Regions from separate parts of the Pseudoalteromonas spongiae UST010723-006 genome, predicted to be linked through region 2. Evidence: predicted binding sites of a transcription regulator. Region 2 holds the regulator's gene; each other region holds the start of a gene.
The links. The regulator FliA, encoded in region 2, starts transcription of late flagellar genes. The targets are predictions, from matches to a motif close to CTAAAGNTNNNNNNNNNNNNGCCGATA.
Positions count from the first base shown of each region.

Region 1 (7,751 bases), 1.2 Mb from region 2:
ATCATGGCCATGATGAAAGTGACTCTAAAGCCATTTATGGTGAAGTGAGCTATATTTTTGCTGATGACTTTACTCTGATTGCAGGCGGTCGTGTGGAAAAAGAATCACAGTATCGCGATTATTTTGGGAAAAAGCTATCGGTACTTGACCAAGACAACACCATTACTCTGCCAAAACTGGTACTGCAATACGCCATTTCAGATGCGACAACAGCAACAGTGAGCGCACGTAAAGGCTATAACTCAGCGGGCGGTGCACTCGATTGGTTTGCGGGTGAATACTATTATTATGATTCTGAATCGGTTAATACCTTTGAAACAGGTATTCGCTCTAGCCTAAATAATGGCAATATTAACGTAAGCGCTAACCTTTTCTACAATGACTATTCAGATTACCAAGCAACTAATTTACAGCGCCGTATTTCAAATATCGACTCGGTCGTTACATACGGTTTAGAAACCGAAATAAGCGCGATGGTAACGCAAGATCTTCGCTTAAACGCAGGCCTTGGCTTAATGAACTCAGAAATAAAAGATGATAGTCCAGGATACGAAAGCATTAATGGTAACGAACTCAGTTCAGCACCCGGTATTACAGCCAACTTAGGCGCAAGTTACTGGTTTACCGATGCCTTATCTGCCAAAGCATCCATTTCATTTGTTGATGATTATTACGGTGAAACATCAAATACAGAGGAACGTATCGCAGGCGATTACACGGTAGCACGTGTCTCGCTTAACTACGAGCTTGAAAACTGGATCATCAATGCGTTTATCAATAACTTAACTGATGAAAAAGCGGTTACGGTTTACCAACCAGTTCAACCCGGTGGCCGTTTACCCGATGGTTATGCCGCGGTTGTTGACCCGCGTACATTTGGTGGCTCAATCACGTATCGCTTCTAATAAAAATAACCATAAAAAACCCCGCAGTTGCGGGGTTTTTTTATTGAAAACGTTGACCTTTGTGGTCTAATTGGACTGCAAATCAATTGGTGTCGATTCTTTAGCCTTACCTTGCATAATCGATATTTCAACCCGACGGTTGCGGCGACGCGACTCTTCATCAACATTCGGCTCTAATGGTCTGGTATCTGCTCGACCAATTACCACCATGCGACCTTTGTCAAACGACGGTACTTTTTGCATTTCCGTTGCTACCGCAACAGCGCGCTTAGCAGAAAGGTCCCAATTATTAGTGTAAAGTTCGTTGCTCACTTGAAAATCATCGGTATGACCCGATACCGTAATTTCGCCGGGCACATCATTTAGTAATGCCGCTATTTCTTGAATAATTGGCTTAAACTGTGGTTGTAAAAATGCACTACCCGATGGAAACGAGCCATTTTCCCGAATACGGATCACAATTTGCTGACCGAGCGATTCTAATTCAATTGCGCCATCAATAATTTGTTGCTCCAGCTGCTGCGCGATTTTTTTAAGTAGCTCGTTGGTTTTTTCTTGCTGCGCTTCGCTGGCGGTTTGTTTAGAGGTACTTGCCGATTCGCCACCTCTGCGATTACCGCGTTGCTCTTGTCTGCCACCTGCACTGTCCTCTTCACCAGCTTGAAATTCAAGCATTTGCTGAGTCATCTCGACAGTTTGCTGCTGAATTGTTTCTATCGGCGTTGGGTCGGGCTTACCTGGACGAAACTCCATAGCAATTACGCTAGTACCTTTTGGAATATCTTTAACTTCAATCTTATTTTGTACACCAAATGCAAACTTCATCGAGCCTGCAATCTGCTTAAACTTCAGTACATCCATTTCTGAGAAAGCTAATAACAATACAAAGAAGCACATTAATAGCGACATTAAATCAGCAAAGGTGCCCATCCACGCCGGTAATCCGGGAGGCGGGCATTTACACTCTTCTGCTTCGTCCGACATCGTCTACCCCTCAGTATCCACTTGGCGTTTAGACTCTGCTAAATAGTTTTTCAAAATACCTTCGATCACTTTTGGATTTTGGCCATCTTGAATACCTAAAATAGCGTCTAAAATTAAGCGCTGATTGAGTTGCTCTTCGTCTTTGCGGTTTTCTAATTTAGCTTGAATTGGAATGGCAATTACGTTCGCAAGGAATGCACCATAAAGTGTTGTAAGTAAGGCAACCGCCATCGCAGGACCGATGGCTTTGGGGTCATCCATGTTCGATAACATGGCTACCAGGCCAATCAAGGTACCAATCATGCCCATCGCAGGCGCAACATCACCCAGTGCTTTAAATAATCCAGCACCAGCTTCATGACGTGTTGTGGTTAAACTTATATCTTTTTGCAATGTGGCACGCACTACATCAGCGTCATGGCCATCCACAAGCATATCAATGCCTTTACGCATAAAAGGGTTAGGGATATCAGCTTCTTCTAGTGCTAAAAAGCCGCCTTTACGGGCTGCATCTGCCAGCTCTACTGATTTTTCAATAAGTTCTTCAGGCGCTTCAATTTTAAACATAAAGGCCTTACCGGCGACTTTACCTATGCCAAAAAATTGCCCCATAGTGTAGTTAGAGAGTACAACAAATAATGAACCACAAAATACAATGAGTACTGAGGGCACATCGACAAACATGCCAATATCACCACCCATGACCATTGCCATCACAATGAAACCGATTGCACCGACAATGCCTATAACCGTTGCTAAATCCACTTTGACTCCCAGTTGTAATACTTATAAACCAAGTTTGGGTTTTAAATTTGAGGCTCAATATGCTTGCGTGAAGACAAGATACCGTAACTATTATAATAATTTACTTTTATTTATCGGCAAGCGCTAGCAAAGTATTAGTAATTTATTTTGCACACATCAACTTAGCTTTCAATAAAAACAGTGACATGATATCAGCCCCAGACAGAATCACCTTAATACTGCTAGCAATAAAGTTTAGCTGCATTTATGACAAATTTATGCGCGCTAACCCAACCTTTAACAAATTAATTTAGCTCAAATAGGAGTAAAACAAAGCGTTAAAGCACATTCGTTAGGATATTTAGCAAGTTAAATTGAATTAGCGCGGCAATAACCATAAAATTAGCCAATTCTTTTTTACTTTGCGTGGCAGGTAACTTATGGCGAGCAAAAAGCCTGAAAATTTAAGCTTCGAAGAAGCCATTTCAGAACTTTCAACAATTGTAACTGAAATGGAACACGGTGATTTGCCTCTCGAAACAGCGTTAAAGCAATTTGAGCGTGGTATTGCCCTCGCCTCGGCTTCATCACAAAAGCTTGAGCAAGCACAACAAAAAGTGCAAATCTTGATGGGGCAAAATGACAATGCCCAACTTGTGGATTTTAACCAATAGGCGTTCAATTGAATTCTGTCGACTCTATAATCTCTGCGTATTTGCCGCGCATTGAAGAAAATTTGAGTGCGCTGATCCCAGCGTCACATCACACGGATGAAAAACTCGTAGCCGCATGTCGCTACAGTTTATTAAATGGTGGAAAACGTTTACGACCGATTTTGGTTTACCTAACAGGTGAATTATTTAACGCCGACAACGCCGATCTAGACCGAATTGCATGTGCAATTGAGTGTATTCATAGCTATTCGTTAGTGCACGATGACCTGCCGGCGATGGATGATGATGAACTGCGCCGCGGCAGACCGACATGTCACATAGCTTACGATGAAGCGACTGCAATTTTAGTAGGCGATGCACTACAGTGTTTAGCATTTGAAACCATTACTGAATCTCAATTCAATTGCACTACTGTTAACAACCAGCTAAAAATCGTGAACACCCTCGCCAATGCGTCTGGGTTATTGGGTATGTGTGGCGGACAAGCACTTGATATTGCGGCAACTGATTCGGTAATTACCCTAACTCAACTTGAGCAAGTACATAAATTAAAAACCGGTGCACTGCTAAAATCGGCAATAAAGATGGGCGCTCTTGCCGGTAATGCCAACGAATTAGAAATTGCGGCACTAGCACGCTATGCTGAAGCAATTGGCCTTGCATTCCAAGTTCAAGACGACATTCTTGATGTTGAAGGTGATACGCACACCTTAGGTAAACCACAAGGGTCAGACATCGAAGCCAACAAAGCAACCTACCCTGCTTTACTAGGCATTGAAGGCGCGAAAGAGAAAGCGCAAAATCTTGTGAACCAAGCAATTGACGCTTTGTCTGAAATAGATGCCGATACAGGTCGACTCAAAGCGATTGCAGAATATATAATTGCTAGAGATCACTGATCCCTAGTGCGCCAAATAAGCGATAACAATAAATTGGCGACTCATTTTTAGGATAGAATTTAAAACATCATGACATTTGATAGTAGCAAGTATCCATTATTAAGCTTAGCGAATACGCCAGAGCAACTGCGTGAAATACCGCAGCAAAACTTGGCTGAGCTAAGCGATGAACTGAGAGAGTACTTACTTAACTCGGTATCACAAAGTAGTGGGCACCTCGCCTCAGGTCTTGGCACCGTTGAGCTAACTGTGGCGTTGCATTACGTATATAACACACCATTTGACCGTTTGATATGGGATGTTGGCCATCAGGCATATCCACATAAAATTTTAACAGGTCGCCGTGAGCAAATGCATACCATTCGCCAAAAAGATGGTTTGCACCCATTCCCTTTCCGTGAAGAAAGTGAATACGATACCTTTAGCGTAGGTCATTCAAGTACCTCAATTTCTGCGGCACTTGGTATGGCGCTGGCGTCTGAAAAAGAAGGCCAAGACCGTAAAGTTGTTGCCGTTATTGGTGATGGTGCGATTACTGCGGGTATGGCATTTGAGGCAATGAACCACGCCGGTGACTTAAATCCCGATATGCTGGTTATTCTGAACGACAACGAAATGTCGATTTCAGAAAACGTAGGCGCGCTCAACAACCACTTTGCACGTATTCTGTCAGGTAGCTTTTATACCAACATTCGTGAAGGCGGTAAAAAGCTACTGTCAGGCATGCCACCGGTAAAAGAGCTGGCAAGTCGTATGGAAGAACACCTTAAAGGTATGGTGATCCCAGGTACGTTTTTCGAAGAATTAGGCTTTAACTACATTGGGCCAATTGATGGCCATGATGTTGGCATGCTAACCGACACCTTACGTAATATGCGTAACTTAAAGGGTCCGCAATTACTTCACGTACGCACGCAAAAAGGTAAAGGTTATAAACCAGCAGAAGCTGATCCTATTGGCTACCACGGCGTACCAAAGTTTGACCCAAGCGAAACCAGCTTGCCAAAGTCAAAACCGAGCGCACCTACTTTCTCAAAAGTATTCGGCGATTGGCTATGCGATATGGCCGCAAAAGACCCGAAACTTATGGCAATTACGCCTGCGATGCGTGAAGGTTCAGGCATGGTGCGCTTTTCAAAAGAGTTCCCAAGCCAATATTATGATGCGGCAATTGCCGAACAACACGCGGTAACCTTAGGTGCAGGCTTAGCCTGTGAAGGGCTTACCCCAGTTGTGGCGATTTACTCAAGCTTTTTGCAACGTGGTTACGATCAACTTATCCACGATGTAGCATTACAAAACCTACCAGTAATGTTTGCCATTGACCGTGCAGGCGTGGTGGGTGCAGACGGTGAAACTCACCAAGGTGCATACGATTTAAGCTACATGCGCTGTATTCCAAATATGGTGATCATGGCACCAAGTGATTTAGACGAATGTCGTCAAATGCTTTACACCGGCCATCTTCATCAAGGACCAAGCGCGGTACGTTACCCTCGTGGCAGCGCAGGCGAAATTATGCCAAATGATGCGATGAGCGCACTTGAGATTGGTAAAGCTAAGGTTATTCGTGAAGGTAAGGACACAGCAATTTTAAGCTTTGGTACCTTGCTTGACGAAGCAAAGCAAGTGGCTGCAGCGCTTAACGCGACGCTACTTGATATGCGTTTTGTTAAGCCACTTGACGAAACGGCAATTAAACAGCTTGCAGCTTCTCACAGCACCTTAGTTACCCTTGAAGATAACGCGCTTATGGGCGGTGCAGGCTCTGCTGTGAACGAATTTGTAATGGCAGAAAAGTTAAGCATTCCAGTACTTAACTTAGGCTTACCTGATGTGTTTATTAAACACGGTACGCAGCAAGAGATCCATCAAGAGCTCGGCCTTGACGCTGACGGTATTCAAAAGAGTATCGAAACGTACTTAGCCAAATAGCGCATGCCTTAAGAATTCAGGTTTCAGCAACTTACTGAAATCTGAATTCTAAATCTTTACACTTAACTTTTTTATATCTCGGAAATATGCAGTTTAGCTTGCTCAGAATCTAATAACGATTCTAACTGCTGAGCAACACGTTCACTGTCTTCAAATTCAAACGCATCGATATTATCTGAAAAGCTAAAGTAAGCCACACTGCCCGGTTTTTTCGCCTTTGCTTTTTGCAGTGCAATATCAGCAATTTTAATAGATGTTTCCCAGCTAATAATTTGTCCGCCAAGTAACGGTAGTGGGTAAAATGCCCAACCAACCGAGCCTGTTAGTTTTGTTTTACGGCCATCAGGCATAACAAAATTTTGCCCAGCAAGCTGATGACTAATACTGCGCGCAAACTGATGTACGGCGCTCTTTTGCATATCCCTTAATAAAATCAAGAACTCATCGCCACTCCAACGTACCACATAGTCGGCACCTTGTACCTGCTCTGTCAGCAAGGACGCAATTTGCTGTAAACAGTTATCGCCAGCAAACGAACCAAACACATCGTTAACGCGGCTAAACTTGTCTAAGTTCAAAATCAGCAGTGCCATACATTTACCCTGAATTTCAAGGCTTTCGCGGTTACTTTGGAAATGCTCGATGTCTTTCGGTAGTTGATCAAATAAGAAGCGACGGCTGCGAAGGCCTGTAAGCTCATCTGAGTGACTTACCAGTTTGAGCCTGTCGTTAGCTTTATTAAGTTGCTCGTTCGCAGAGATAAGCGCTTGAGTACGCGTTTCAACTAAGCGTTCTAACTCTTCTTGTTTTCGCCTTTCTTGATTGCGATAGAACAAAAACACAATATACAGGGCAAGAATAAACGACATCACAACGATTAAACGAAACACCACAGTTTCATCGAAGGCTTTTGGAATAATCAAGGTTTGTGAAATCGTATCGGCACTACTCCACTCTTGTCCGCGTCGTTTTGCTTGCAGTTCAAAAATAAACTGTCCAGCTGGTAAGTTTGCATAGTTTGCTTCACGGCTATTATTTGCTTCACGCCATACCCCATCAAGGCCAACAAGGCGGTAGCGAAAATCAATTTCAGAAGCGGTTTGGAAGTTAATTGCAGTATAACCCAGTGTTAAATTTCGCTCCTCTGTTTGCAGAGTAAGGGTATCGACCTCAGGTACTGAATAGGTATTTTTCTCGCCCCCGTTATCGGCCGTGACCGTTTCAATAATCGGGCGAATATCACTTTCACTAAACAACCGAATATTGGTTGGAATTTCAACTAAACCAGATTTACTTGGATACCATAAGCTCGAACCGATACGGGCAATTGCACCAAGCGCATTACCCGAGCAACACTGGCTGGTTTTGCCATCAAGCTGTTTGTTGTAAGGCGAGATAACCTGTTCAACTTCAAGCGATTGAATGCCTTCTTCAAACTGTTTAAGCGGCAAGCGATAGACACCTTTGCTAGTGCTCACCCACAAATAATTCAGGACTTGATCAAAATGCAAACTTAAAATAGGTCCGTAAGGCAAGCCATTAGATACATCTAACTGACGCCAAACGCCTTTTTCACTGCGATAAAATAAGCCATTATTTTGCGTTGCAAC
Region 1 covers NZ_CP011039.1:2,207,873-2,215,623, forward strand. The annotation lists gene PSPO_RS10250 (TonB-dependent receptor) at 1-905, shown strand, start outside; gene PSPO_RS10255 (flagellar motor protein MotB) at 972-1,889, opposite strand; gene pomA (flagellar motor protein PomA) at 1,893-2,654, opposite strand; gene xseB (exodeoxyribonuclease VII small subunit) at 3,074-3,307, shown strand; gene ispA ((2E,6E)-farnesyl diphosphate synthase) at 3,349-4,206, shown strand; gene dxs (1-deoxy-D-xylulose-5-phosphate synthase) at 4,276-6,141, shown strand; gene PSPO_RS10280 (ligand-binding sensor domain-containing diguanylate cyclase) at 6,213-7,751, opposite strand, start outside.
Region 1: the regulator FliA is predicted to act here: its motif matches at 2,766-2,792, upstream of pomA (flagellar motor protein PomA).

Region 2 (7,751 bases):
TTTTAGTTGGCAAGCAGCTGCACCTAAAGTGAGTAAAATGTCACCTCTCAAAGGCTTTGCCCGCATGTTCGGTAAACAAGCGGGCATTGAATTAGTTAAAGCATTATTAAAGTTTGGCCTGATTGCAACGGTTGCTGTTTACTTAATCAAAGGCTATTTCCCCGAAATTCTTACCCTGAGCTTAGAGGCTGTGCCTGGTAATATTGAACACGCATTGTGGATCTTGGCGTGGATGTTTTTTGCCCTGGCGATGACGCTAATCGTTATAGCGTCAATTGATGCACCATTTCAAAAGTGGAATCATAACGAACAGCTAAAAATGACCTTGCAAGAGGTTAAAGATGAATACAAAAACAGCGAAGGTGATCCTCAAATCAAAGCCCGTATTCGTCGTACCCAGCGAGAAATGTCGCAGCGCAGAATGATGCAAGATGTGCCAGATGCCGATGTGGTAGTTACAAACCCAACTCACTACGCTGTTGCACTTAAATATGATACCGCTAAAGCCGGCGCTCCTATGGTTATTGCTATCGGTGGTGACCAAATAGCGCTGCAAATTAGAAAAATAGCAGATCGCTTTGACGTACCGATTGTCGAATCGCCCGCATTGGCACGTTCATTGTTCCACACCGGTGAAGTGGGTCAGCAAATTCCGGAGCAGTTGTTCGTTGCGGTGGCACAAGTACTTGCTTATGTTTTCCAATTAAAACAGTTTAATAAAGGGCGTGGTAAACGCCCAGAAAAACTCGCTAAAGAGCTACCAATACCTGAAGATTTCAAATACTAAACAGTAAGTTATCGCTACTTTTCTTGTTGGAACGGTATTTGCTTTAGCTATACCAGTGTCAATATATTGAATAGCTGCTGTATGGACTTCAAGGCCACATTAAATCAACTAAACGCAAATAAATCGGATTACCTGAAAGGTATAGGTACACCTATTCTTGTGCTTGCTGCGCTCGGTATGGTTGTGTTGCCAATGCCTGCGTTTTTACTCGATATACTGTTCTCTTTTAACATAGCGTTATCGCTGGTCGTTCTACTTATTACCTTGTATACCTTGAAGCCTCTCGATTTCGGTATTTTCCCAACCGTTTTGCTAATAGCCACTATCTTACGCCTTGCGCTGAATGTAGCCAGTACCCGAGTCGTGTTGCTTGAAGGTCATGAAGGTGGCGATGCAGCGGGTAAGGTAATTGAAGCATTTGGCTCAGTTGTGATCGGCGGTAACTATGCTGTTGGTTTAGTTGTATTTTTGATTCTAATTATTATTAACTTTGTGGTAATTACCAAAGGTGCAGGCCGTATTTCAGAAGTGTCTGCACGTTTCACCTTAGATGCAATGCCAGGTAAACAAATGGCGATTGATGCAGACTTAAATGCAGGCTTTATTACCGCGGAACAAGCGCGAGAGCGCCGCACCGAAGTAACTCGTGAAGCAGACTTCTACGGCTCAATGGATGGTGCCAGTAAGTTTGTAAAAGGGGATGCTATTGCCGGTATTATCATTCTTGTTATCAATATTATTGGTGGTTTATTTATTGGCATGATCCAGCATGATTTACCGTTTAGTCGTGCAATGGAAGTATATACGCTACTTACGATAGGTGATGGCCTTGTTGCTCAATTACCTTCGCTACTTTTATCTATCGGTACCGCGATTGTGGTAACGCGTCAAAATGAATCGCAAAACATGGGCGAGCAATTTCACGCCCAATTAGGCAATGATAAAGCCCTTTATATTGCAGCAGGTATTTTGATTGTAATGGGGTTAGTGCCAGGCATGCCGAAAGTTGCGTTCTTGGGGTTAGGCTTTTTAATTGGCGGTGTGGCTTATGTGAATCAGCGCATTAAAACGAAAAAAGCAGAAGAAGAATCGAAACAGGTTGCAAAAGGCGGTTCACCCGGCCAAGAGCAAGCGCAAATTGAGCAAAAAGAGTTGGGTTGGGATGATGTACAGCAAGTGGATGTAATTGGCCTAGAGGTTGGTTACCGTTTAATTCCACTTGTCGACCAAGCACAAGGTGGTGAATTACTGAGCCGCATTAAAGGGGTGCGTAAAAAGTTATCTCAAGAGCTTGGCTTTTTAGTACCGCCGGTTCATATTCGAGACAATTTAGAGCTAGATCCGAACGAATACCGCATCACATTAATGGGGGTTTCTAGTGGTAACGGTGAATTAAAACACAATAACGAATTGGCGATTAACCCAGGCCAAGTATTTGGTGAAGTAAAAGGGGTTGCGACCAAAGACCCTGCATTTGGCTTAGATGCTGTGTGGATCGCACCAGAACAAAAAGATGAAGCACAATCACTTGGTTATACCGTGGTTGATGCTGCAACTGTGGTTGCAACACATATTTCTCAGTTATTACACAATAACGCAGCCTTGTTATTGGGTCATGAAGAAGTACAAAACTTACTTGATATGCTAGCCAAGTCGCATCCGCGTTTAATTGAAGGCTTAGTACCTGATATTTTACCGCTCACTACAATTGTAAAAGTACTGCAAAACTTACTTAATGAAGGTGTGCCAATTCGCGATATGCGTTCGATTGTTCAAACCCTCGTTGAGTACGGCCCTCGTAGCCAAGACCCAGACGTACTAACGGCTGCAGTTAGAATCTCACTGCGTCGATTAATCGTTCAAGACGTTGCTGGCAATGCACCAGAAATCCCTGTCATAACATTGGCGCCTGAGTTGGAACAGATGTTGCATCAGTCCCTTCAAAGTGCAGGTGACGAAGGTGCTGGCATTGAGCCAGGGCTCGCAGAAAGACTACAAAATTCTCTCGGCGATGCACATCAAAACCAGGAAATGGCGGGTGAACCTTCAATACTGTTGACATCAGGTATGTTGCGCAGCGTGTTATCGCGATTTGTGAAACACAGCCTACCGGGTTTGCGCGTGATGTCATATCAGGAAGTACCTGAAGAAAAGCAGATCAAAATTGTTTGCTCAGTCGGTCAACAGTGATAAGTAGAGACGAGGTGTCACATGAAAATTAAACGTTTTTTTGCTAAAGATATGCGCAGCGCGTTGAATGAAGTAAAGCATGAGCTAGGTCCTGATGCAGTTATCATGTCAAATAAGCGCATGGCTGATGGTGTTGAAATTGTGGCAGCTGTTGATTATGAAAAGTCAGTGCAAGCTGCACCTGCAGCGCCTAAGTTAAGCGAAGAAAAGCCTCGTTTTAGTAATAATTTTGTTAAGCCAAAACCACAAACAGCGACCCCTGAAAAACAAGCAGCGGTAGCAGATAGTTTATCGGCATTACTTGAGCGCCAAGCGAAAAAATCACCTCAATTTGATAAAGCACCTGAGCCAAAGCAGCCTCGTAATTGGTTTGATGACGATGATTCACTCACATCGACACAGCAAGATGCCCTTGATAGCTTTGCTAAGCCAAAGCAACAAAGCAGTTATGGCAACCAAGCTCAGTCGCTTGATGAAATGCAAGCAATGCGTGATGAAATGGCATCGATCAGACAGTTACTTGAGCACCAACTTTCTGGCTTAATGAATGAAGATATGGCGCGCCGTGACCCAACTCGTGCTCTTTTACTCGACCGTTTGAAAGGTATGGGTATCAGTGAAGCAGTAGCGGACCAGCTTGCGTGTTTTATTCCAGATGACGTTGCACCGCGTCAAGCGTGGCAAGAAACACTTAATATGCTGAGCAAACAGCTATACACTGCAAATAATGAGATTTTGCGTCGTGGTGGCGTATATGCGCTAGTTGGTCCTACTGGTGTAGGTAAAACTACCACAGTTGCAAAGCTAGCTGCACTTGGCGCACAAAAATTTGGCGCCAACAATATCGCACTAATCACAACAGATACTTATCGTATTGGCGCATATGAGCAATTATCGACTTATGGTCGTATTATTGGCTGCCCAGTAAAGCAAGTTAAAAATGCAGAAGAACTCACTGAAATTCTTTATCATTTAAGAAATAAGCGTCTAGTATTAATTGATACAGCAGGAATGAGCCAACGAGATATACGTTTGACTGAACAACTCAACACCTTAATGCGCAATAGCCGAGTAGATATTCGCAGTTACCTTGTGTTAAGTTCAACAGCACAGCTTGAAGTACAGCAAGAGGCGATTAAACAGTTCAAACAGGTACAGTTAAGTGGTTGTATCTTCACAAAACTTGATGAATGTCTAAGTTTAGGTGAAATTATCAGTGTAGCCATTCAAAATCGTCTGCCAATAGGCTATCTTACCAATGGGCAGCGTGTACCAGAGGACATTCGTGTGGCAAATGCGGAAAAATTGGTCAGCAAAGCTCAGCAGTTGTATGCAAAACGAACAAACGCGCAAGCAAGACGTGCATCAAGCATGGCGCATCAAGCAGTAGGAATGTATGATTAACCCAGAATTAGATCAAGCTAGTGGCCTGCGGAAAATGAAAAACAACAACAAGGCTGTAAAAGTAATTGCGGTAACTGGAGGTAAAGGGGGAGTTGGTAAAACCAATGTCTCTCTAAACATGGCAATCGCCATGGCTCAGCAAGGCCAAAAAGTACTGGTACTCGATGCCGATTTGGGTTTAGCAAACTGTGATGTAATGCTGGGTTTGCGTGTAGAGCGTAATCTTTCTCACGTGCTTTCAGGTGAATGTGACCTCGAAGATATCTTAGTTGAAGGGCCGTATGGTATGAAAATTGTACCTGCGACATCTGGCTCTCAAAATATGGTGGAATTAACACCATCTGAACACGCTGGCCTTATTCGCGCTTTTGGCGAATTAGACTCACACTATGATGTATTAGTCGTTGACACTGCGGCCGGTATTTCAGATATGGTGCTTAGTTTTTCTCGCGCTTCACAAGATGTGCTTGTTGTTGTGTGTGATGAACCAACATCAATAACCGATGCTTACGCACTGATTAAAGTGTTAAGCCGTGAGCACGGTGTGTACAAATTTAAAATAGTTGCGAACATGGTACGCAGCTTAAAAGAAGGCCAAGAGCTTTTCGCAAAATTATCAAAAGTAACCGACCGCTTTTTAGATGTATCGCTTGAGCTAGTCGCAACAGTTCCATTTGATGAAAATATTCGAAAAGCGATTCGTAAACAAAAAACCATTGTTGACGTATTTCCAAAATCGCCTGCAGCAATTGCGTTCAAAGCACTTGCAACTAAAGCGGCGAGCTGGCCAATTCCAAATCAGCCGTCAGGACACCTAGAGTTTTTCATTGAGAAACTGGTTAGTAATTAGGAACGCCTATGAAAAGAACCGCTGCCTATGCTAATCAAAATCAATTATCGCAACTTGTCGAACAGCATACGCCGTTGGTTAAACGCATTGCCTACCATATTTTAGCGCGTCTGCCGGCGAGCGTTATTGTCGAAGACCTCATTCAGGCAGGCATGATAGGATTAATCGAGGCTGCTAAGAACTTTGATGGCAGTAAAGGTGCGAGCTTTGAAACCTATGCGGGTATTCGTATTCGCGGTGCAATAATTGATGAAACGCGTAAAGGAGATTGGGTACCTCGCTCAGTACATAAAAACGCCCGTGAAGTCGCCGCGGTCATCAATCAGCTAGAATCATCACTCGGACGTGAACCAAAAGACAGTGAAGTAGCTGAAAAACTTGATATTACGTTAGATGAGTACCATCATATTCTAAGGGATATAAGCAATGGTAAAATTATCGGCATTGAAGATCTCGGTGTTGATGAAGATGTCATCGACGCAGGGCTCGGCAATAAAGAACAAAATCCATTAGTTGATATTCAACAGGATAAATTTAATAAAGCGTTAGTAGAGGCAATACAAACTTTGCCAGAAAGAGAAGCGTTAGTGCTGTCACTTTACTACAATGATGAAATGAATTTAAAAGAAATTGGGCTAATTCTTGAAGTGAGTGAATCAAGAGTGAGCCAAATACATAGTCAGGCCATGGTGCGCCTTAAAGCAAAAGTCCATGACTGGATATAGAATAAAAGTAGTAAGTAAACAATTAGGTGCATACCTCACTGGAGGATATTTTGGATAAAAACATGAAAATTCTTGTAGTTGACGACTTTTCAACGATGAGAAGAATCATTAAAAACCTGTTAAGAGATCTTGGTTTCACAAACGTGCAAGAAGCAGACGACGGTAGCACTGCGCTACCAATGCTGCAAAACCAAGAGTTTGACTTTGTAGTTACGGATTGGAATATGCCAGGTATGCAAGGTATAGATTTGCTGCGCGCGATTCGCGCGGATGACAGTCTAAAACACATACCGGTACTAATGGTAACTGCCGAAGCCAAAAAAGAGCAGATCATTGCTGCAGCGCAAGCAGGTGTAAACGGTTATATCGTTAAACCATTTACAGCAGCAACGCTTAAAACAAAGCTTGATAAAGTTTTTGAGCGTTTAGGCTAACGGGAAGGAGAGGTTTATGTCAGCAAGTGCTGCGCCTCAAATTACCTTAGAACAAGCTAAGCAGCTAGTTGCGTTTCTTGAAAACGATGAGCAACAACAAGCGCAAGAGCTGCTAAAGCAAGTTACGGCAATTGAGCAAGATGAATTATTTGGTGAGGTAGGCAAACTAACTCGTCAACTGCATGATTCATTGAAAAATTTTCAACTTGATACCACTTTATCGGCGCTAACAACTGAGTCTATCCCTGACGCAAAAGAACGTCTCAATTATGTTATGGAAATGACAGAGCAAGCTGCGAATACAACGATGGACGCCGTTGAAGCATCGCTGCCTATTGCCGATAACTTGCAAACAGGTCTCAACAATATTAAGCCCAAATGGGACAAATTAATGTCGCGAGATCTTAAAGTTGGTGAGTTTAAAGTGTTATGTCATGAGCTAAACGGCTTTATGGACGAAGCAAAAACAAATTCTGATAAATTAAATGCATTAATGACAGAAGTGCTCATGGCCCAGGGTTACCAGGACCTCACAGGTCAAGTTATTCGACGCGTAATCGAGCTTGTCCGAGAAGTCGAGGATAGCCTGATTCATATGTTAACTGTGTTTGGCACACCTGTAGAACATGATGAATCGCCTGAAACGACAATACAACAAGAACAACAAATGGTTGCTGATGGTGAATTAGACCAAGTAGCTGAAGGTCCAATTATAAATGCTGAATCACGTGAAGATGTGGTTTCAGGTCAAGATGAAGTAGACGATCTGCTGTCTAGTTTGGGCTTCTAATCGGAGAAAAATGCATGAGCTTTGATGTCGATGAAGATATTTTACAAGACTTTTTAGTCGAAGCCGGTGAAATCTTAGAGTTGCTCTCAGAACAGTTAGTTGAACTGGAAAATAATCCAGAAGATGCTGATTTACTGAATGCGATATTTAGAGGGTTTCATACCGTAAAAGGGGGCGCTGGCTTCTTGTCTATGACAGAGCTAGTCGATGCATGTCACGGCGCAGAAAATATTTTCGATGTTTTACGACAAGGCCAACGCAGGGTTACTCCTGAATTAATGGATGTGATTTTACAGGCACTTGATACCATCAATGAAATGTTTGCTCACATTCAAAATCGCGCTCAGCCCGATCCTGCTGACCCGCAGCTACTGGCAGAACTACATAGACTTAGTCAGCCTGAAAGCGCAGATGAAGCACCGGTAGCCGAAGCGCCAGCAGAAGAAATTGTCGAACCAGAAGCAGTCGAAGAAGACCCGTTTGTTGATATTTTATTTGATGCTGATGCGCCAAGTGATGAAGCACAATCTTCTGGCGATAGCGTTGACGATATCACAGAAGAAGAATTTGA
Region 2 covers NZ_CP011039.1:1,001,753-1,009,503, forward strand. The annotation lists gene flhB (flagellar biosynthesis protein FlhB) at 1-787, shown strand, start outside; gene flhA (flagellar biosynthesis protein FlhA) at 869-2,977, shown strand; gene flhF (flagellar biosynthesis GTPase FlhF) at 2,999-4,381, shown strand; gene PSPO_RS04745 (MinD/ParA family ATP-binding protein) at 4,374-5,231, shown strand; gene PSPO_RS04750 (RNA polymerase sigma factor FliA) at 5,240-5,956, shown strand; gene cheY (chemotaxis response regulator CheY) at 6,007-6,390, shown strand; gene PSPO_RS04760 (protein phosphatase CheZ) at 6,407-7,180, shown strand; gene PSPO_RS04765 (chemotaxis protein CheA) at 7,195-7,751, shown strand, end outside.

Region 3 (7,751 bases), 340 kb from region 2:
TATTTAAACAGGTATCGTTATGTTACAAGCTCAACACCTTTCATCACAGCACGCTGTACAGGTTTCAACACAAGATACAGACAAGCTGAAAGTTATTAATGTGCAAGATGACATTCAAGAAACATTGGCACTTATTGAAATACTGCAAAAGCATACCTGCGAAAATAAATGGACACTGCTGCTTGCACCCGATGCAGTGCCAAGTAAAACCCTGTTAGAAAGTTTATCTATCGACCACAGCAAACTGCTTATTATTCGCCAGCGTCATCTTATTAATATTGAATACGTGGTTAATTCTGCGCTAAAAAATGGCAATTTTGGTGCAGTTGTATCGTGGACAAATATGCTTGATGAAGTAACACTTAGTTCACTCTATGCAAACCAAACAGAGTTTAATGGCTATTTTTACCACTTTGCAGCTAGCAAAGGTGTGACGGCAAACCCTACTCTCTGCTAAAATGCTGGTTTTGAAAAACGAAATCTATTTATGTGTTACTGTGGAACAGCACAAGCATTTGAGCAATGTTGTGCACCCATCATCAATGGTGAAAAAAAAGCAGATAATGCAGAGCAGCTAATGCGCTCTCGCTATTCTGCATACTGTGTAAATAACAGTGAATATATTCATAACACCTATGCACTGACTAAACGTGCCGAAAACAGTGTTAGAGAAATAAAGTTATTTGCTGAACTTGCTGATTTTATAAAACTTACGGTGAATAGTTTTAATGAGCAAGGCAATTCAGCCCAAGTGCATTTTAAAGCAGAGTATATTTGCGACGGCTACTACTGCCAGCTTGAAGAAGTATCAAACTTTGTTATTGAAGAAGATCAATGGCGCTATTTAGATGGCACCCTTACCCCTCATAACGAAACTAAGCTAGGCAGAAACGATACCTGTCCATGTGATAGTGGTAAAAAGTTTAAAAAGTGTCATGGTAGCTAAGTAAGCCTTAATCACTTTTTAAATCTATATTCCATTAGCATAAGCAACATTGTCTTAGCCTATCACCAAAATTAAAACGTTGACTGAAAGTTTTAATAGGGTGGCCCAATTAGATAGAGCGCCCTATTTCTCAACCCCATCTATCAATACCAAAATACCCATTTTTTAGATATATTCAGATAATGCACATGGATGATAATAATTGAGTTTCGCGATAAGTTTTTATGCAGTTTTTTCCGCTTAACTTTTCCTTTTGGCTAAATTACGAACAAAAAGCAAAACATTTAGCCCACACATTAAGCCACTACCCGACCAACGACCACTCACATAACGCATTTTGAAAAAAGACATAAACACGTCAAATATATATTTAATGGCAAGCACGCTAATAACTGCCGCTATTTATACAAAGATTAACGTTACGAAAGATTCAGTAAGTATTTAACAAAAGAGCCGTGTGAGCCGCTACGGCCAGCTTAACTAAGCGACAGAAGCGAAGCTGTACTCTTGGCTCTTTTCAATACTTTGATAGAAATTGTCGATATCCATTTCGTTATTGTTAAGTCCCACTTGTTTAGCACTGTGCAACTTCTTTTGCACCGCAGGCGGACAATTATCAACAACTAGGGGAGGAATATAGTTTTTATCATTCTTACAAGTGAAAGGTTCGGGCTTTAAACATTCATTAAATTGAATCGCGATTAACCCTTGGTTTTCTAACAATGTACGATTGTGTTCGCCAAGCAAGCCGTTAAACGGTTCACTTGCTAATGGCTTTTTCGGGCCTGCTGCGACCTTCGCGTATGAAAGAACCGGATCCGCAGTCGGTGACTTTTCGCTTTTTATTAGCTGAAATTGCGAAAACTCCGTTGCGTCATTACTTAATAAAGAAAGTAAAAGTGCAAAATCAGAATGGCGCTGCTCTTTAACACTGTGAGAAAGTTGCTCTCCAAGTTGCGCTTCATGTGTGATGATTTGTTCGATTTGCATCTTTAATAGTCAATCTGATTGATAACAAAGCTGTTATCGACAAAATTAAAAAAAACTTTAGCTTTAACCTTTACTTAATTTTTTAGTTTGTTAATATTCGCCTCGTTCTCGTGGAGGGGTTCCCGAGCGGCCAAAGGGATCAGACTGTAAATCTGACGGCATTGCCTTCGATGGTTCGAATCCGTCCCCCTCCACCACTTCTCTTTTATTCCAAGTTCCAAATTCCAAATTCCAAATTCCAAATTCCAAATTCCAAATTCCAAAAAGTGAAATGTTATCTGGTGCTAAGTCAAACTATTTATCTTATTGATACTCACTTAGCGATTAATTACATACCTATAATTTAAATTTCAACACACAAAATACACTGACCAACTCGTTATCAAAAATGCCTGTATTCACAACGCGTAAAATAACGCTCGATTACGTTAACAAATAATTGAACGTTACTGCCTAACATAAATTATTCTTTTCCAACTAAACAAATTAACTTGTGTCCCTATGTGTCACGAACATCAAATATGAATAACAAAAATGCTTTTGGCGGTTACTTTGAGTGGTTTTGTATGAAATTTAGCAGTTATGATTGCATTTTGAGCGGTTGACCACTTTTTTATAAAAAGTGCTTTACAGTAAGATAAAGCTTCACTAATATTGCGCCTACTTCAGTGGAGGGGTTCCCGAGCGGCCAAAGGGATCAGACTGTAAATCTGACGGCATTGCCTTCGATGGTTCGAATCCGTCCCCCTCCACCACTTTCTTTCTGAAGCTCATCTAAATCTATTCAAGTTTAAATACATCCAATTTATATCCGTTTTCTTTAAGCCAGTGTTCAGCTTTTCGATAATCTGGATAGATACTCTCAACCGTATGCCAAAACCTACGGCTATGATCCATCACTTTTAAATGCGCTACCTCATGTGCAACAACATATTCAATTACCCATAACGGTGCACTTACTAGCTGCAAATTAAATTGTAATCGTCGTCTCGAATCACATGCGCCCCAACGACTGCGCACATGTTTAACACTTACACTGTGAAATGACTCCTTGATTTGCTTTGCCAATCTCTGCGCCTTGGCGCTGCAATAATTAGTAAGTTTATTTTTTGCAAAATCAGCGATTAATGCCAGCTGCTTATCACTTACATTTTTTACTCGTCGCGATGTGTTAATAGACAGTACCCCGTCAACTAATTCAACGTTACTTTTTACCTGCCCTTCTACAAATATTAAATTGATCTCTTCACCTAAAATAGTGAGTGTTTTTTGCGTTAATACCGACGCTACATCAACACGTTTAATCTGCTTTTCTAAGTGCTTATTAATCCAACCTTGTTTTTGCATTAACCATTGTTCAATAAAGTCTTGTTTTAAATGCATAGGGGCATAAACAAACACTTCTTTTGCTTTAATTTTTATAGCGAGTGTTTTACGATTTTTACTACGTTTTAACTGATATTTGATCGACATTATTTTCTATTGTGGTTAACTTGCTATAGTTATAAGAATCTAGCGCTAATCTGTATATAAATGAGTCAAAACAGCGAAAATCCACTCAAAGATAAGTCCATTTTAATTATTGATGACCAGAAATCGTTCCAACAACTGCTTAAAGGTATGTTGATACAACTGGGCGCCAATAATGTCTCATTTTACGATTCCGGCGAAGCCGCGCTTAATAAAATTGACAAAGATTCTGTTGATATTGTGTTTATCGATTATAACCTTGGACAAGGCCGAAATGGTAAACAGTTTTTAGAAGAGCTTAAGTATTTAAACAAATTATCTCGCCACAGTATTTCCATTTTAGTTACAGGGGAAAGTACTCGTTCAGTTGTTTTGTCGGTACTTGAAATTGAGCCTGACGATTATTTAATTAAGCCGTTTTCAAGTGGTATGTTAAAAACACGCTTAAGTAAGCTCTCCAACAAAAAGAAGCTATTTTTTGACGCGAATCAGGCAATCGAAGACGGCCAACTAGAAGCCGCTGTGCAAATTTACTTAAAAATAGCCAAAGATAAGCCGCGTAATGCCCAATTTTGTTATAAACGTGTCTGTCAGATCTACTTTGATTTAGGGCAATACCAAAATGCCTTTGAATTACTTGGTAATATTTTAGCAACAGCACGGCCCACTTGGGCGCTAACTTATATGGCACAAACTTGCATGTTTTTGGCGCAGTACGGCAAAGCGATTCGTATTTGTGACGAATTACTCGGGCAAAACCGCTTTAATATCGATGCCTTAGATATTAAAGCCTTATGTTTAAACCATATTGATCAAGGGAAAGAATCGCTTTTCCTTATCGAGCAAAGTTGCAATATTTCACCGCATTCATTTGCGAGGCAAAAAACCTTCGCTGAAATCGCGCAAGCTAACAACGATCTTGAGGCGCTTATTAAAGCCCACGGCACCCTGCTCGCCATGTCTAAAGGCACCGCATTTGCCCATATTGATTATCAGTTTAACTACATTCGTGCCATGTTCAGCCAACTCCATTTGGCTAACTCAAAAGAAGAAAAAGCTGACCTAAGTAATCAAATTAAAGGGAGTTTGCGTCAAGCACAAAACGACCCTACCGTTACAAAGCAACATGCATTGTTTAAAGAGTTTAATACCTTTTGCGAAGCGCGATTAAGTGTCAGTGAAGGCGACTTTTTAGATGCGAAAAAAATGATAGCGCCTTATATTGCTGAACAATCATTAAGTAGCTCCGTATTGCCTGATTCTGTTATGGCACTATTTGATTTAGGTGAATTTGACGATGCCAACGCGCAGCTTGAAAAATACAAAGGACTGAACGAATGCGATGGGCAAACCCTTAAGCAATTACAAGAGCGTAACGAGTCGCTTGCAAATCATCAGACCGAGTTTGAGCAGCATAATGTCCGTGGCATTGAGCTGTATAAACAAGGCGATTTTCAAAACGCTATTGAGCAATTTGAAATGGCACTTAAATACGCACCTATGAATACGGGGAGCGCACTTAACTTACTGCAAGCCCTATTACAGCTTTTGCCTCGAGCAAATCAAGCAGCCGATGTTATTTTGGAAAAATGTCGCAGTAATTTTCGCTTGGTCGAAGGTATGGCATTGCCGCGTCAACACGCTAAACGACTTGAAGATCTTAAGTTTGAATACAACAAGTTAGCTAAACTTTATTCACAATCAAATTAGCAAAACCTTAGCTAAGTGCTAGGCTTAAAGAATTCAATATCTGATATTTTTGATCTATGAGCAATGCACCAAAATGTAAATATGTATCGCCTGAAAACGAGCAATGTCGTGAGCTTGATATGGGTGGCGGCTATTGTTTTTGGCACGATCAAAAATACGATAAAAGTGGCTTAGCGTTAACAGAAAAATTAGAGCGCTATGCCAAACGCGGCGGCTTATTAAAAGGCTTACAGCTAAAACGAGCTGACCTTACCGGGCTTAACCTAGTCAATCACCACGGTGAAAATTTCGACCTATCGTACAGCAACTTTTATCGCGCAAATATGCAAAACGCGCATCTTTACAATACCTGTATTCGTGATGCGTCACTGATGAAAGCCGATTTACGTGATGCCAATTTACATTGTGCCAAATTAGAGGGAACAAACCTACTTGGCATCAAACTAGTCGGTGCACGTATCGACAATATGAAGTTAGGGCACACCTTATTGCAAGAAAATCTTGCGCGAAAAGCTGAAAAACAAAACGACAGTGACAAAGCATTGGATTATTTTGAACAATCTGAAGAGATCTATCGCGATCTTCGAAATGCCGCAGAGAATCAAGGACTGTTAGAGCTATCAGGCAAATTCAATCACAAAGTACTGATTATGCGCAGGCATCAATATCCCAAATTTTCAAGACATCGCATTGCCTCTAAGTTTTTCGATATCTTGTGCGGCTATGGCGAGCGCCCTGTAAACGTTATTTTCTTTTCGATGATGCTGATTCTGCTTTGCGCTCTAGGTTACTTTACGTTTGGCGTAAGTTTTAATGGTGACACAATTCAGTTCAGTTCAACGCAAAACACGCAAGAAAATTTAATGGCGCTGGTTAACAGCCTTTACTTTAGTGTAGTGACCTTTACAACCTTAGGATACGGTGACATAACGCCCCTTGGCTATTCCCGATTTATCGCCGCTGTCGAAGCTTTTTGCGGTAGCTTCTCTCTAGCCCTGTTCGTGGTAGTTTTCGTTAAGAAAATGACGCGTTAGCGTGAACACCCTTAACGAAAACTCAAACCATTAACTCGAGTATTAACGTCATATTCGTTTTGCTAATTAATGTTGCCAATAATAAACAACATCATGAATACCATTGAAAGTAATCGAAAAAAGAACAACTGCCCTTTTAAACTGCGTACCTGTTTAGACGTTTTAAAAACTTTCAACTCTAATGCTTTACAATATTCACGACTAATCATAATAGAACCCTCATAGTAGTATCGGTGTTATACCAACATACCTGTTTGGCACACTTAGTTAAACTATGCATAATCGTTACCAAGTTTTAATATGCCTTCGCGTTCCTTTTTAACCTCGCTCCTAACTTGCTATCGACCTATCAGATAAAACTTTAAACGATATTTGCCGCTAACCTTGCTGTTAGCGACTTACTTTCAAAAAAGTAGGTCATAAGTCGCCAGTTCAAGTTAAACCCTAGTTATCTTTTGTGCGCTTTTTCTATCTAGCGTTCATTACGTTGAAAACGCGCATACAGACCTGAGTATCGCGATACTGTGCGTGCCATGGCGCGCTCTAAGCCTCCCGCTAACGATACCAATTCAAACGATTCTTTCGCACGCGTAATGCCTGTGTATACCAACTGTCGATTGAGTACCGGTGAATTAACTGGTAGTAACATAGCAACATGTTTAAATTCAGAGCCTTGCGATTTATGAATTGTCATTGCATAAACAGTATCAAATTGCGGTAAACGGGTTGTTGAAATCACGCGTTCAGCACCTTGATCGTCAATAAAGCTCGCCATCAATCGACCGTTTTCGTCTTCGATGATAATGCCAATATCACCGTTAAATAAATTAAGCTGGTAATTGTTTTCGCTGATCATAATTGGCATACCAATATAAAAATTACCAGTGCGTTTAATTAACTGCTGCTGGCCAAGCTGTTTCTCAATTTTCATATTGAGTTCGTTGGTACCATACGGCCCAACACGCGTTGCACACAGGACTTGGTAGTTTGCGAACGCTAAATGAATGTCGCGAATGCTGTCGCCATTGCGTATTGCTGCAAGATAAACACTGTAGCGCTCGGCTGCACGGTCAATAAATCCCTTAAAATCAGTCTCAAGCGAGCTAAACATCAAATCTGCACTGTTTGAGTGATATACCTCATTCAGGGCATTCAAATCATTGCTATTAACCGCTTTTGCTAATCGCCCTATGCCGCTGTCGGTTTTAAAACGGTGGCTAACTTGCAAATAAGCAAGGTTATCGTTGAGCTCATACAAGGTTGGTTTTGCCGCATTCATTGGCATATTAAGTAGCTGCGCAAGGGCTTTTGCCGTCTCTGGTGTGTAATTATGATCGACACCTAACGTTAACGGGCGACATAAATCTGACAGTACATTACCCGTATCAACCGACGATAATTGGTCTTTGTCACCTAATAAAATAACTCGCGCATGACTTGGTAATGCATCAAATAGTTTAGCTAACATGGCTAAATCAACCATCGAGGCTTCATCTAAAATCACTAAGTCCACGTCGAGCGGGTTTTGTCGATTGTGGCGAAACTTGTTAGATAAATGGATCACCCCCAACAAACGGTGCAAGGTTTGCGCTGTGTCTGGA
Region 3 covers NZ_CP011039.1:1,337,560-1,345,310, reverse strand. The annotation lists gene PSPO_RS06335 (SulA-like leucine-rich domain-containing protein) at 20-457, shown strand; gene PSPO_RS06330 (YchJ family protein) at 488-946, shown strand; gene PSPO_RS06325 (VC2046/SO_2500 family protein) at 1,427-1,936, opposite strand; tRNA gene PSPO_RS06320 (tRNA-Tyr) at 2,049-2,133, shown strand; tRNA gene PSPO_RS06315 (tRNA-Tyr) at 2,607-2,691, shown strand; gene PSPO_RS06310 (M48 family metallopeptidase) at 2,717-3,409, opposite strand; gene PSPO_RS06305 (response regulator) at 3,470-5,116, shown strand; gene PSPO_RS06300 (pentapeptide repeat-containing protein) at 5,173-6,150, shown strand; gene recD (exodeoxyribonuclease V subunit alpha) at 6,623-7,751, opposite strand, start outside.
Region 3: the regulator FliA is predicted to act here: its motif matches at 1,971-1,997, upstream of PSPO_RS06325 (VC2046/SO_2500 family protein).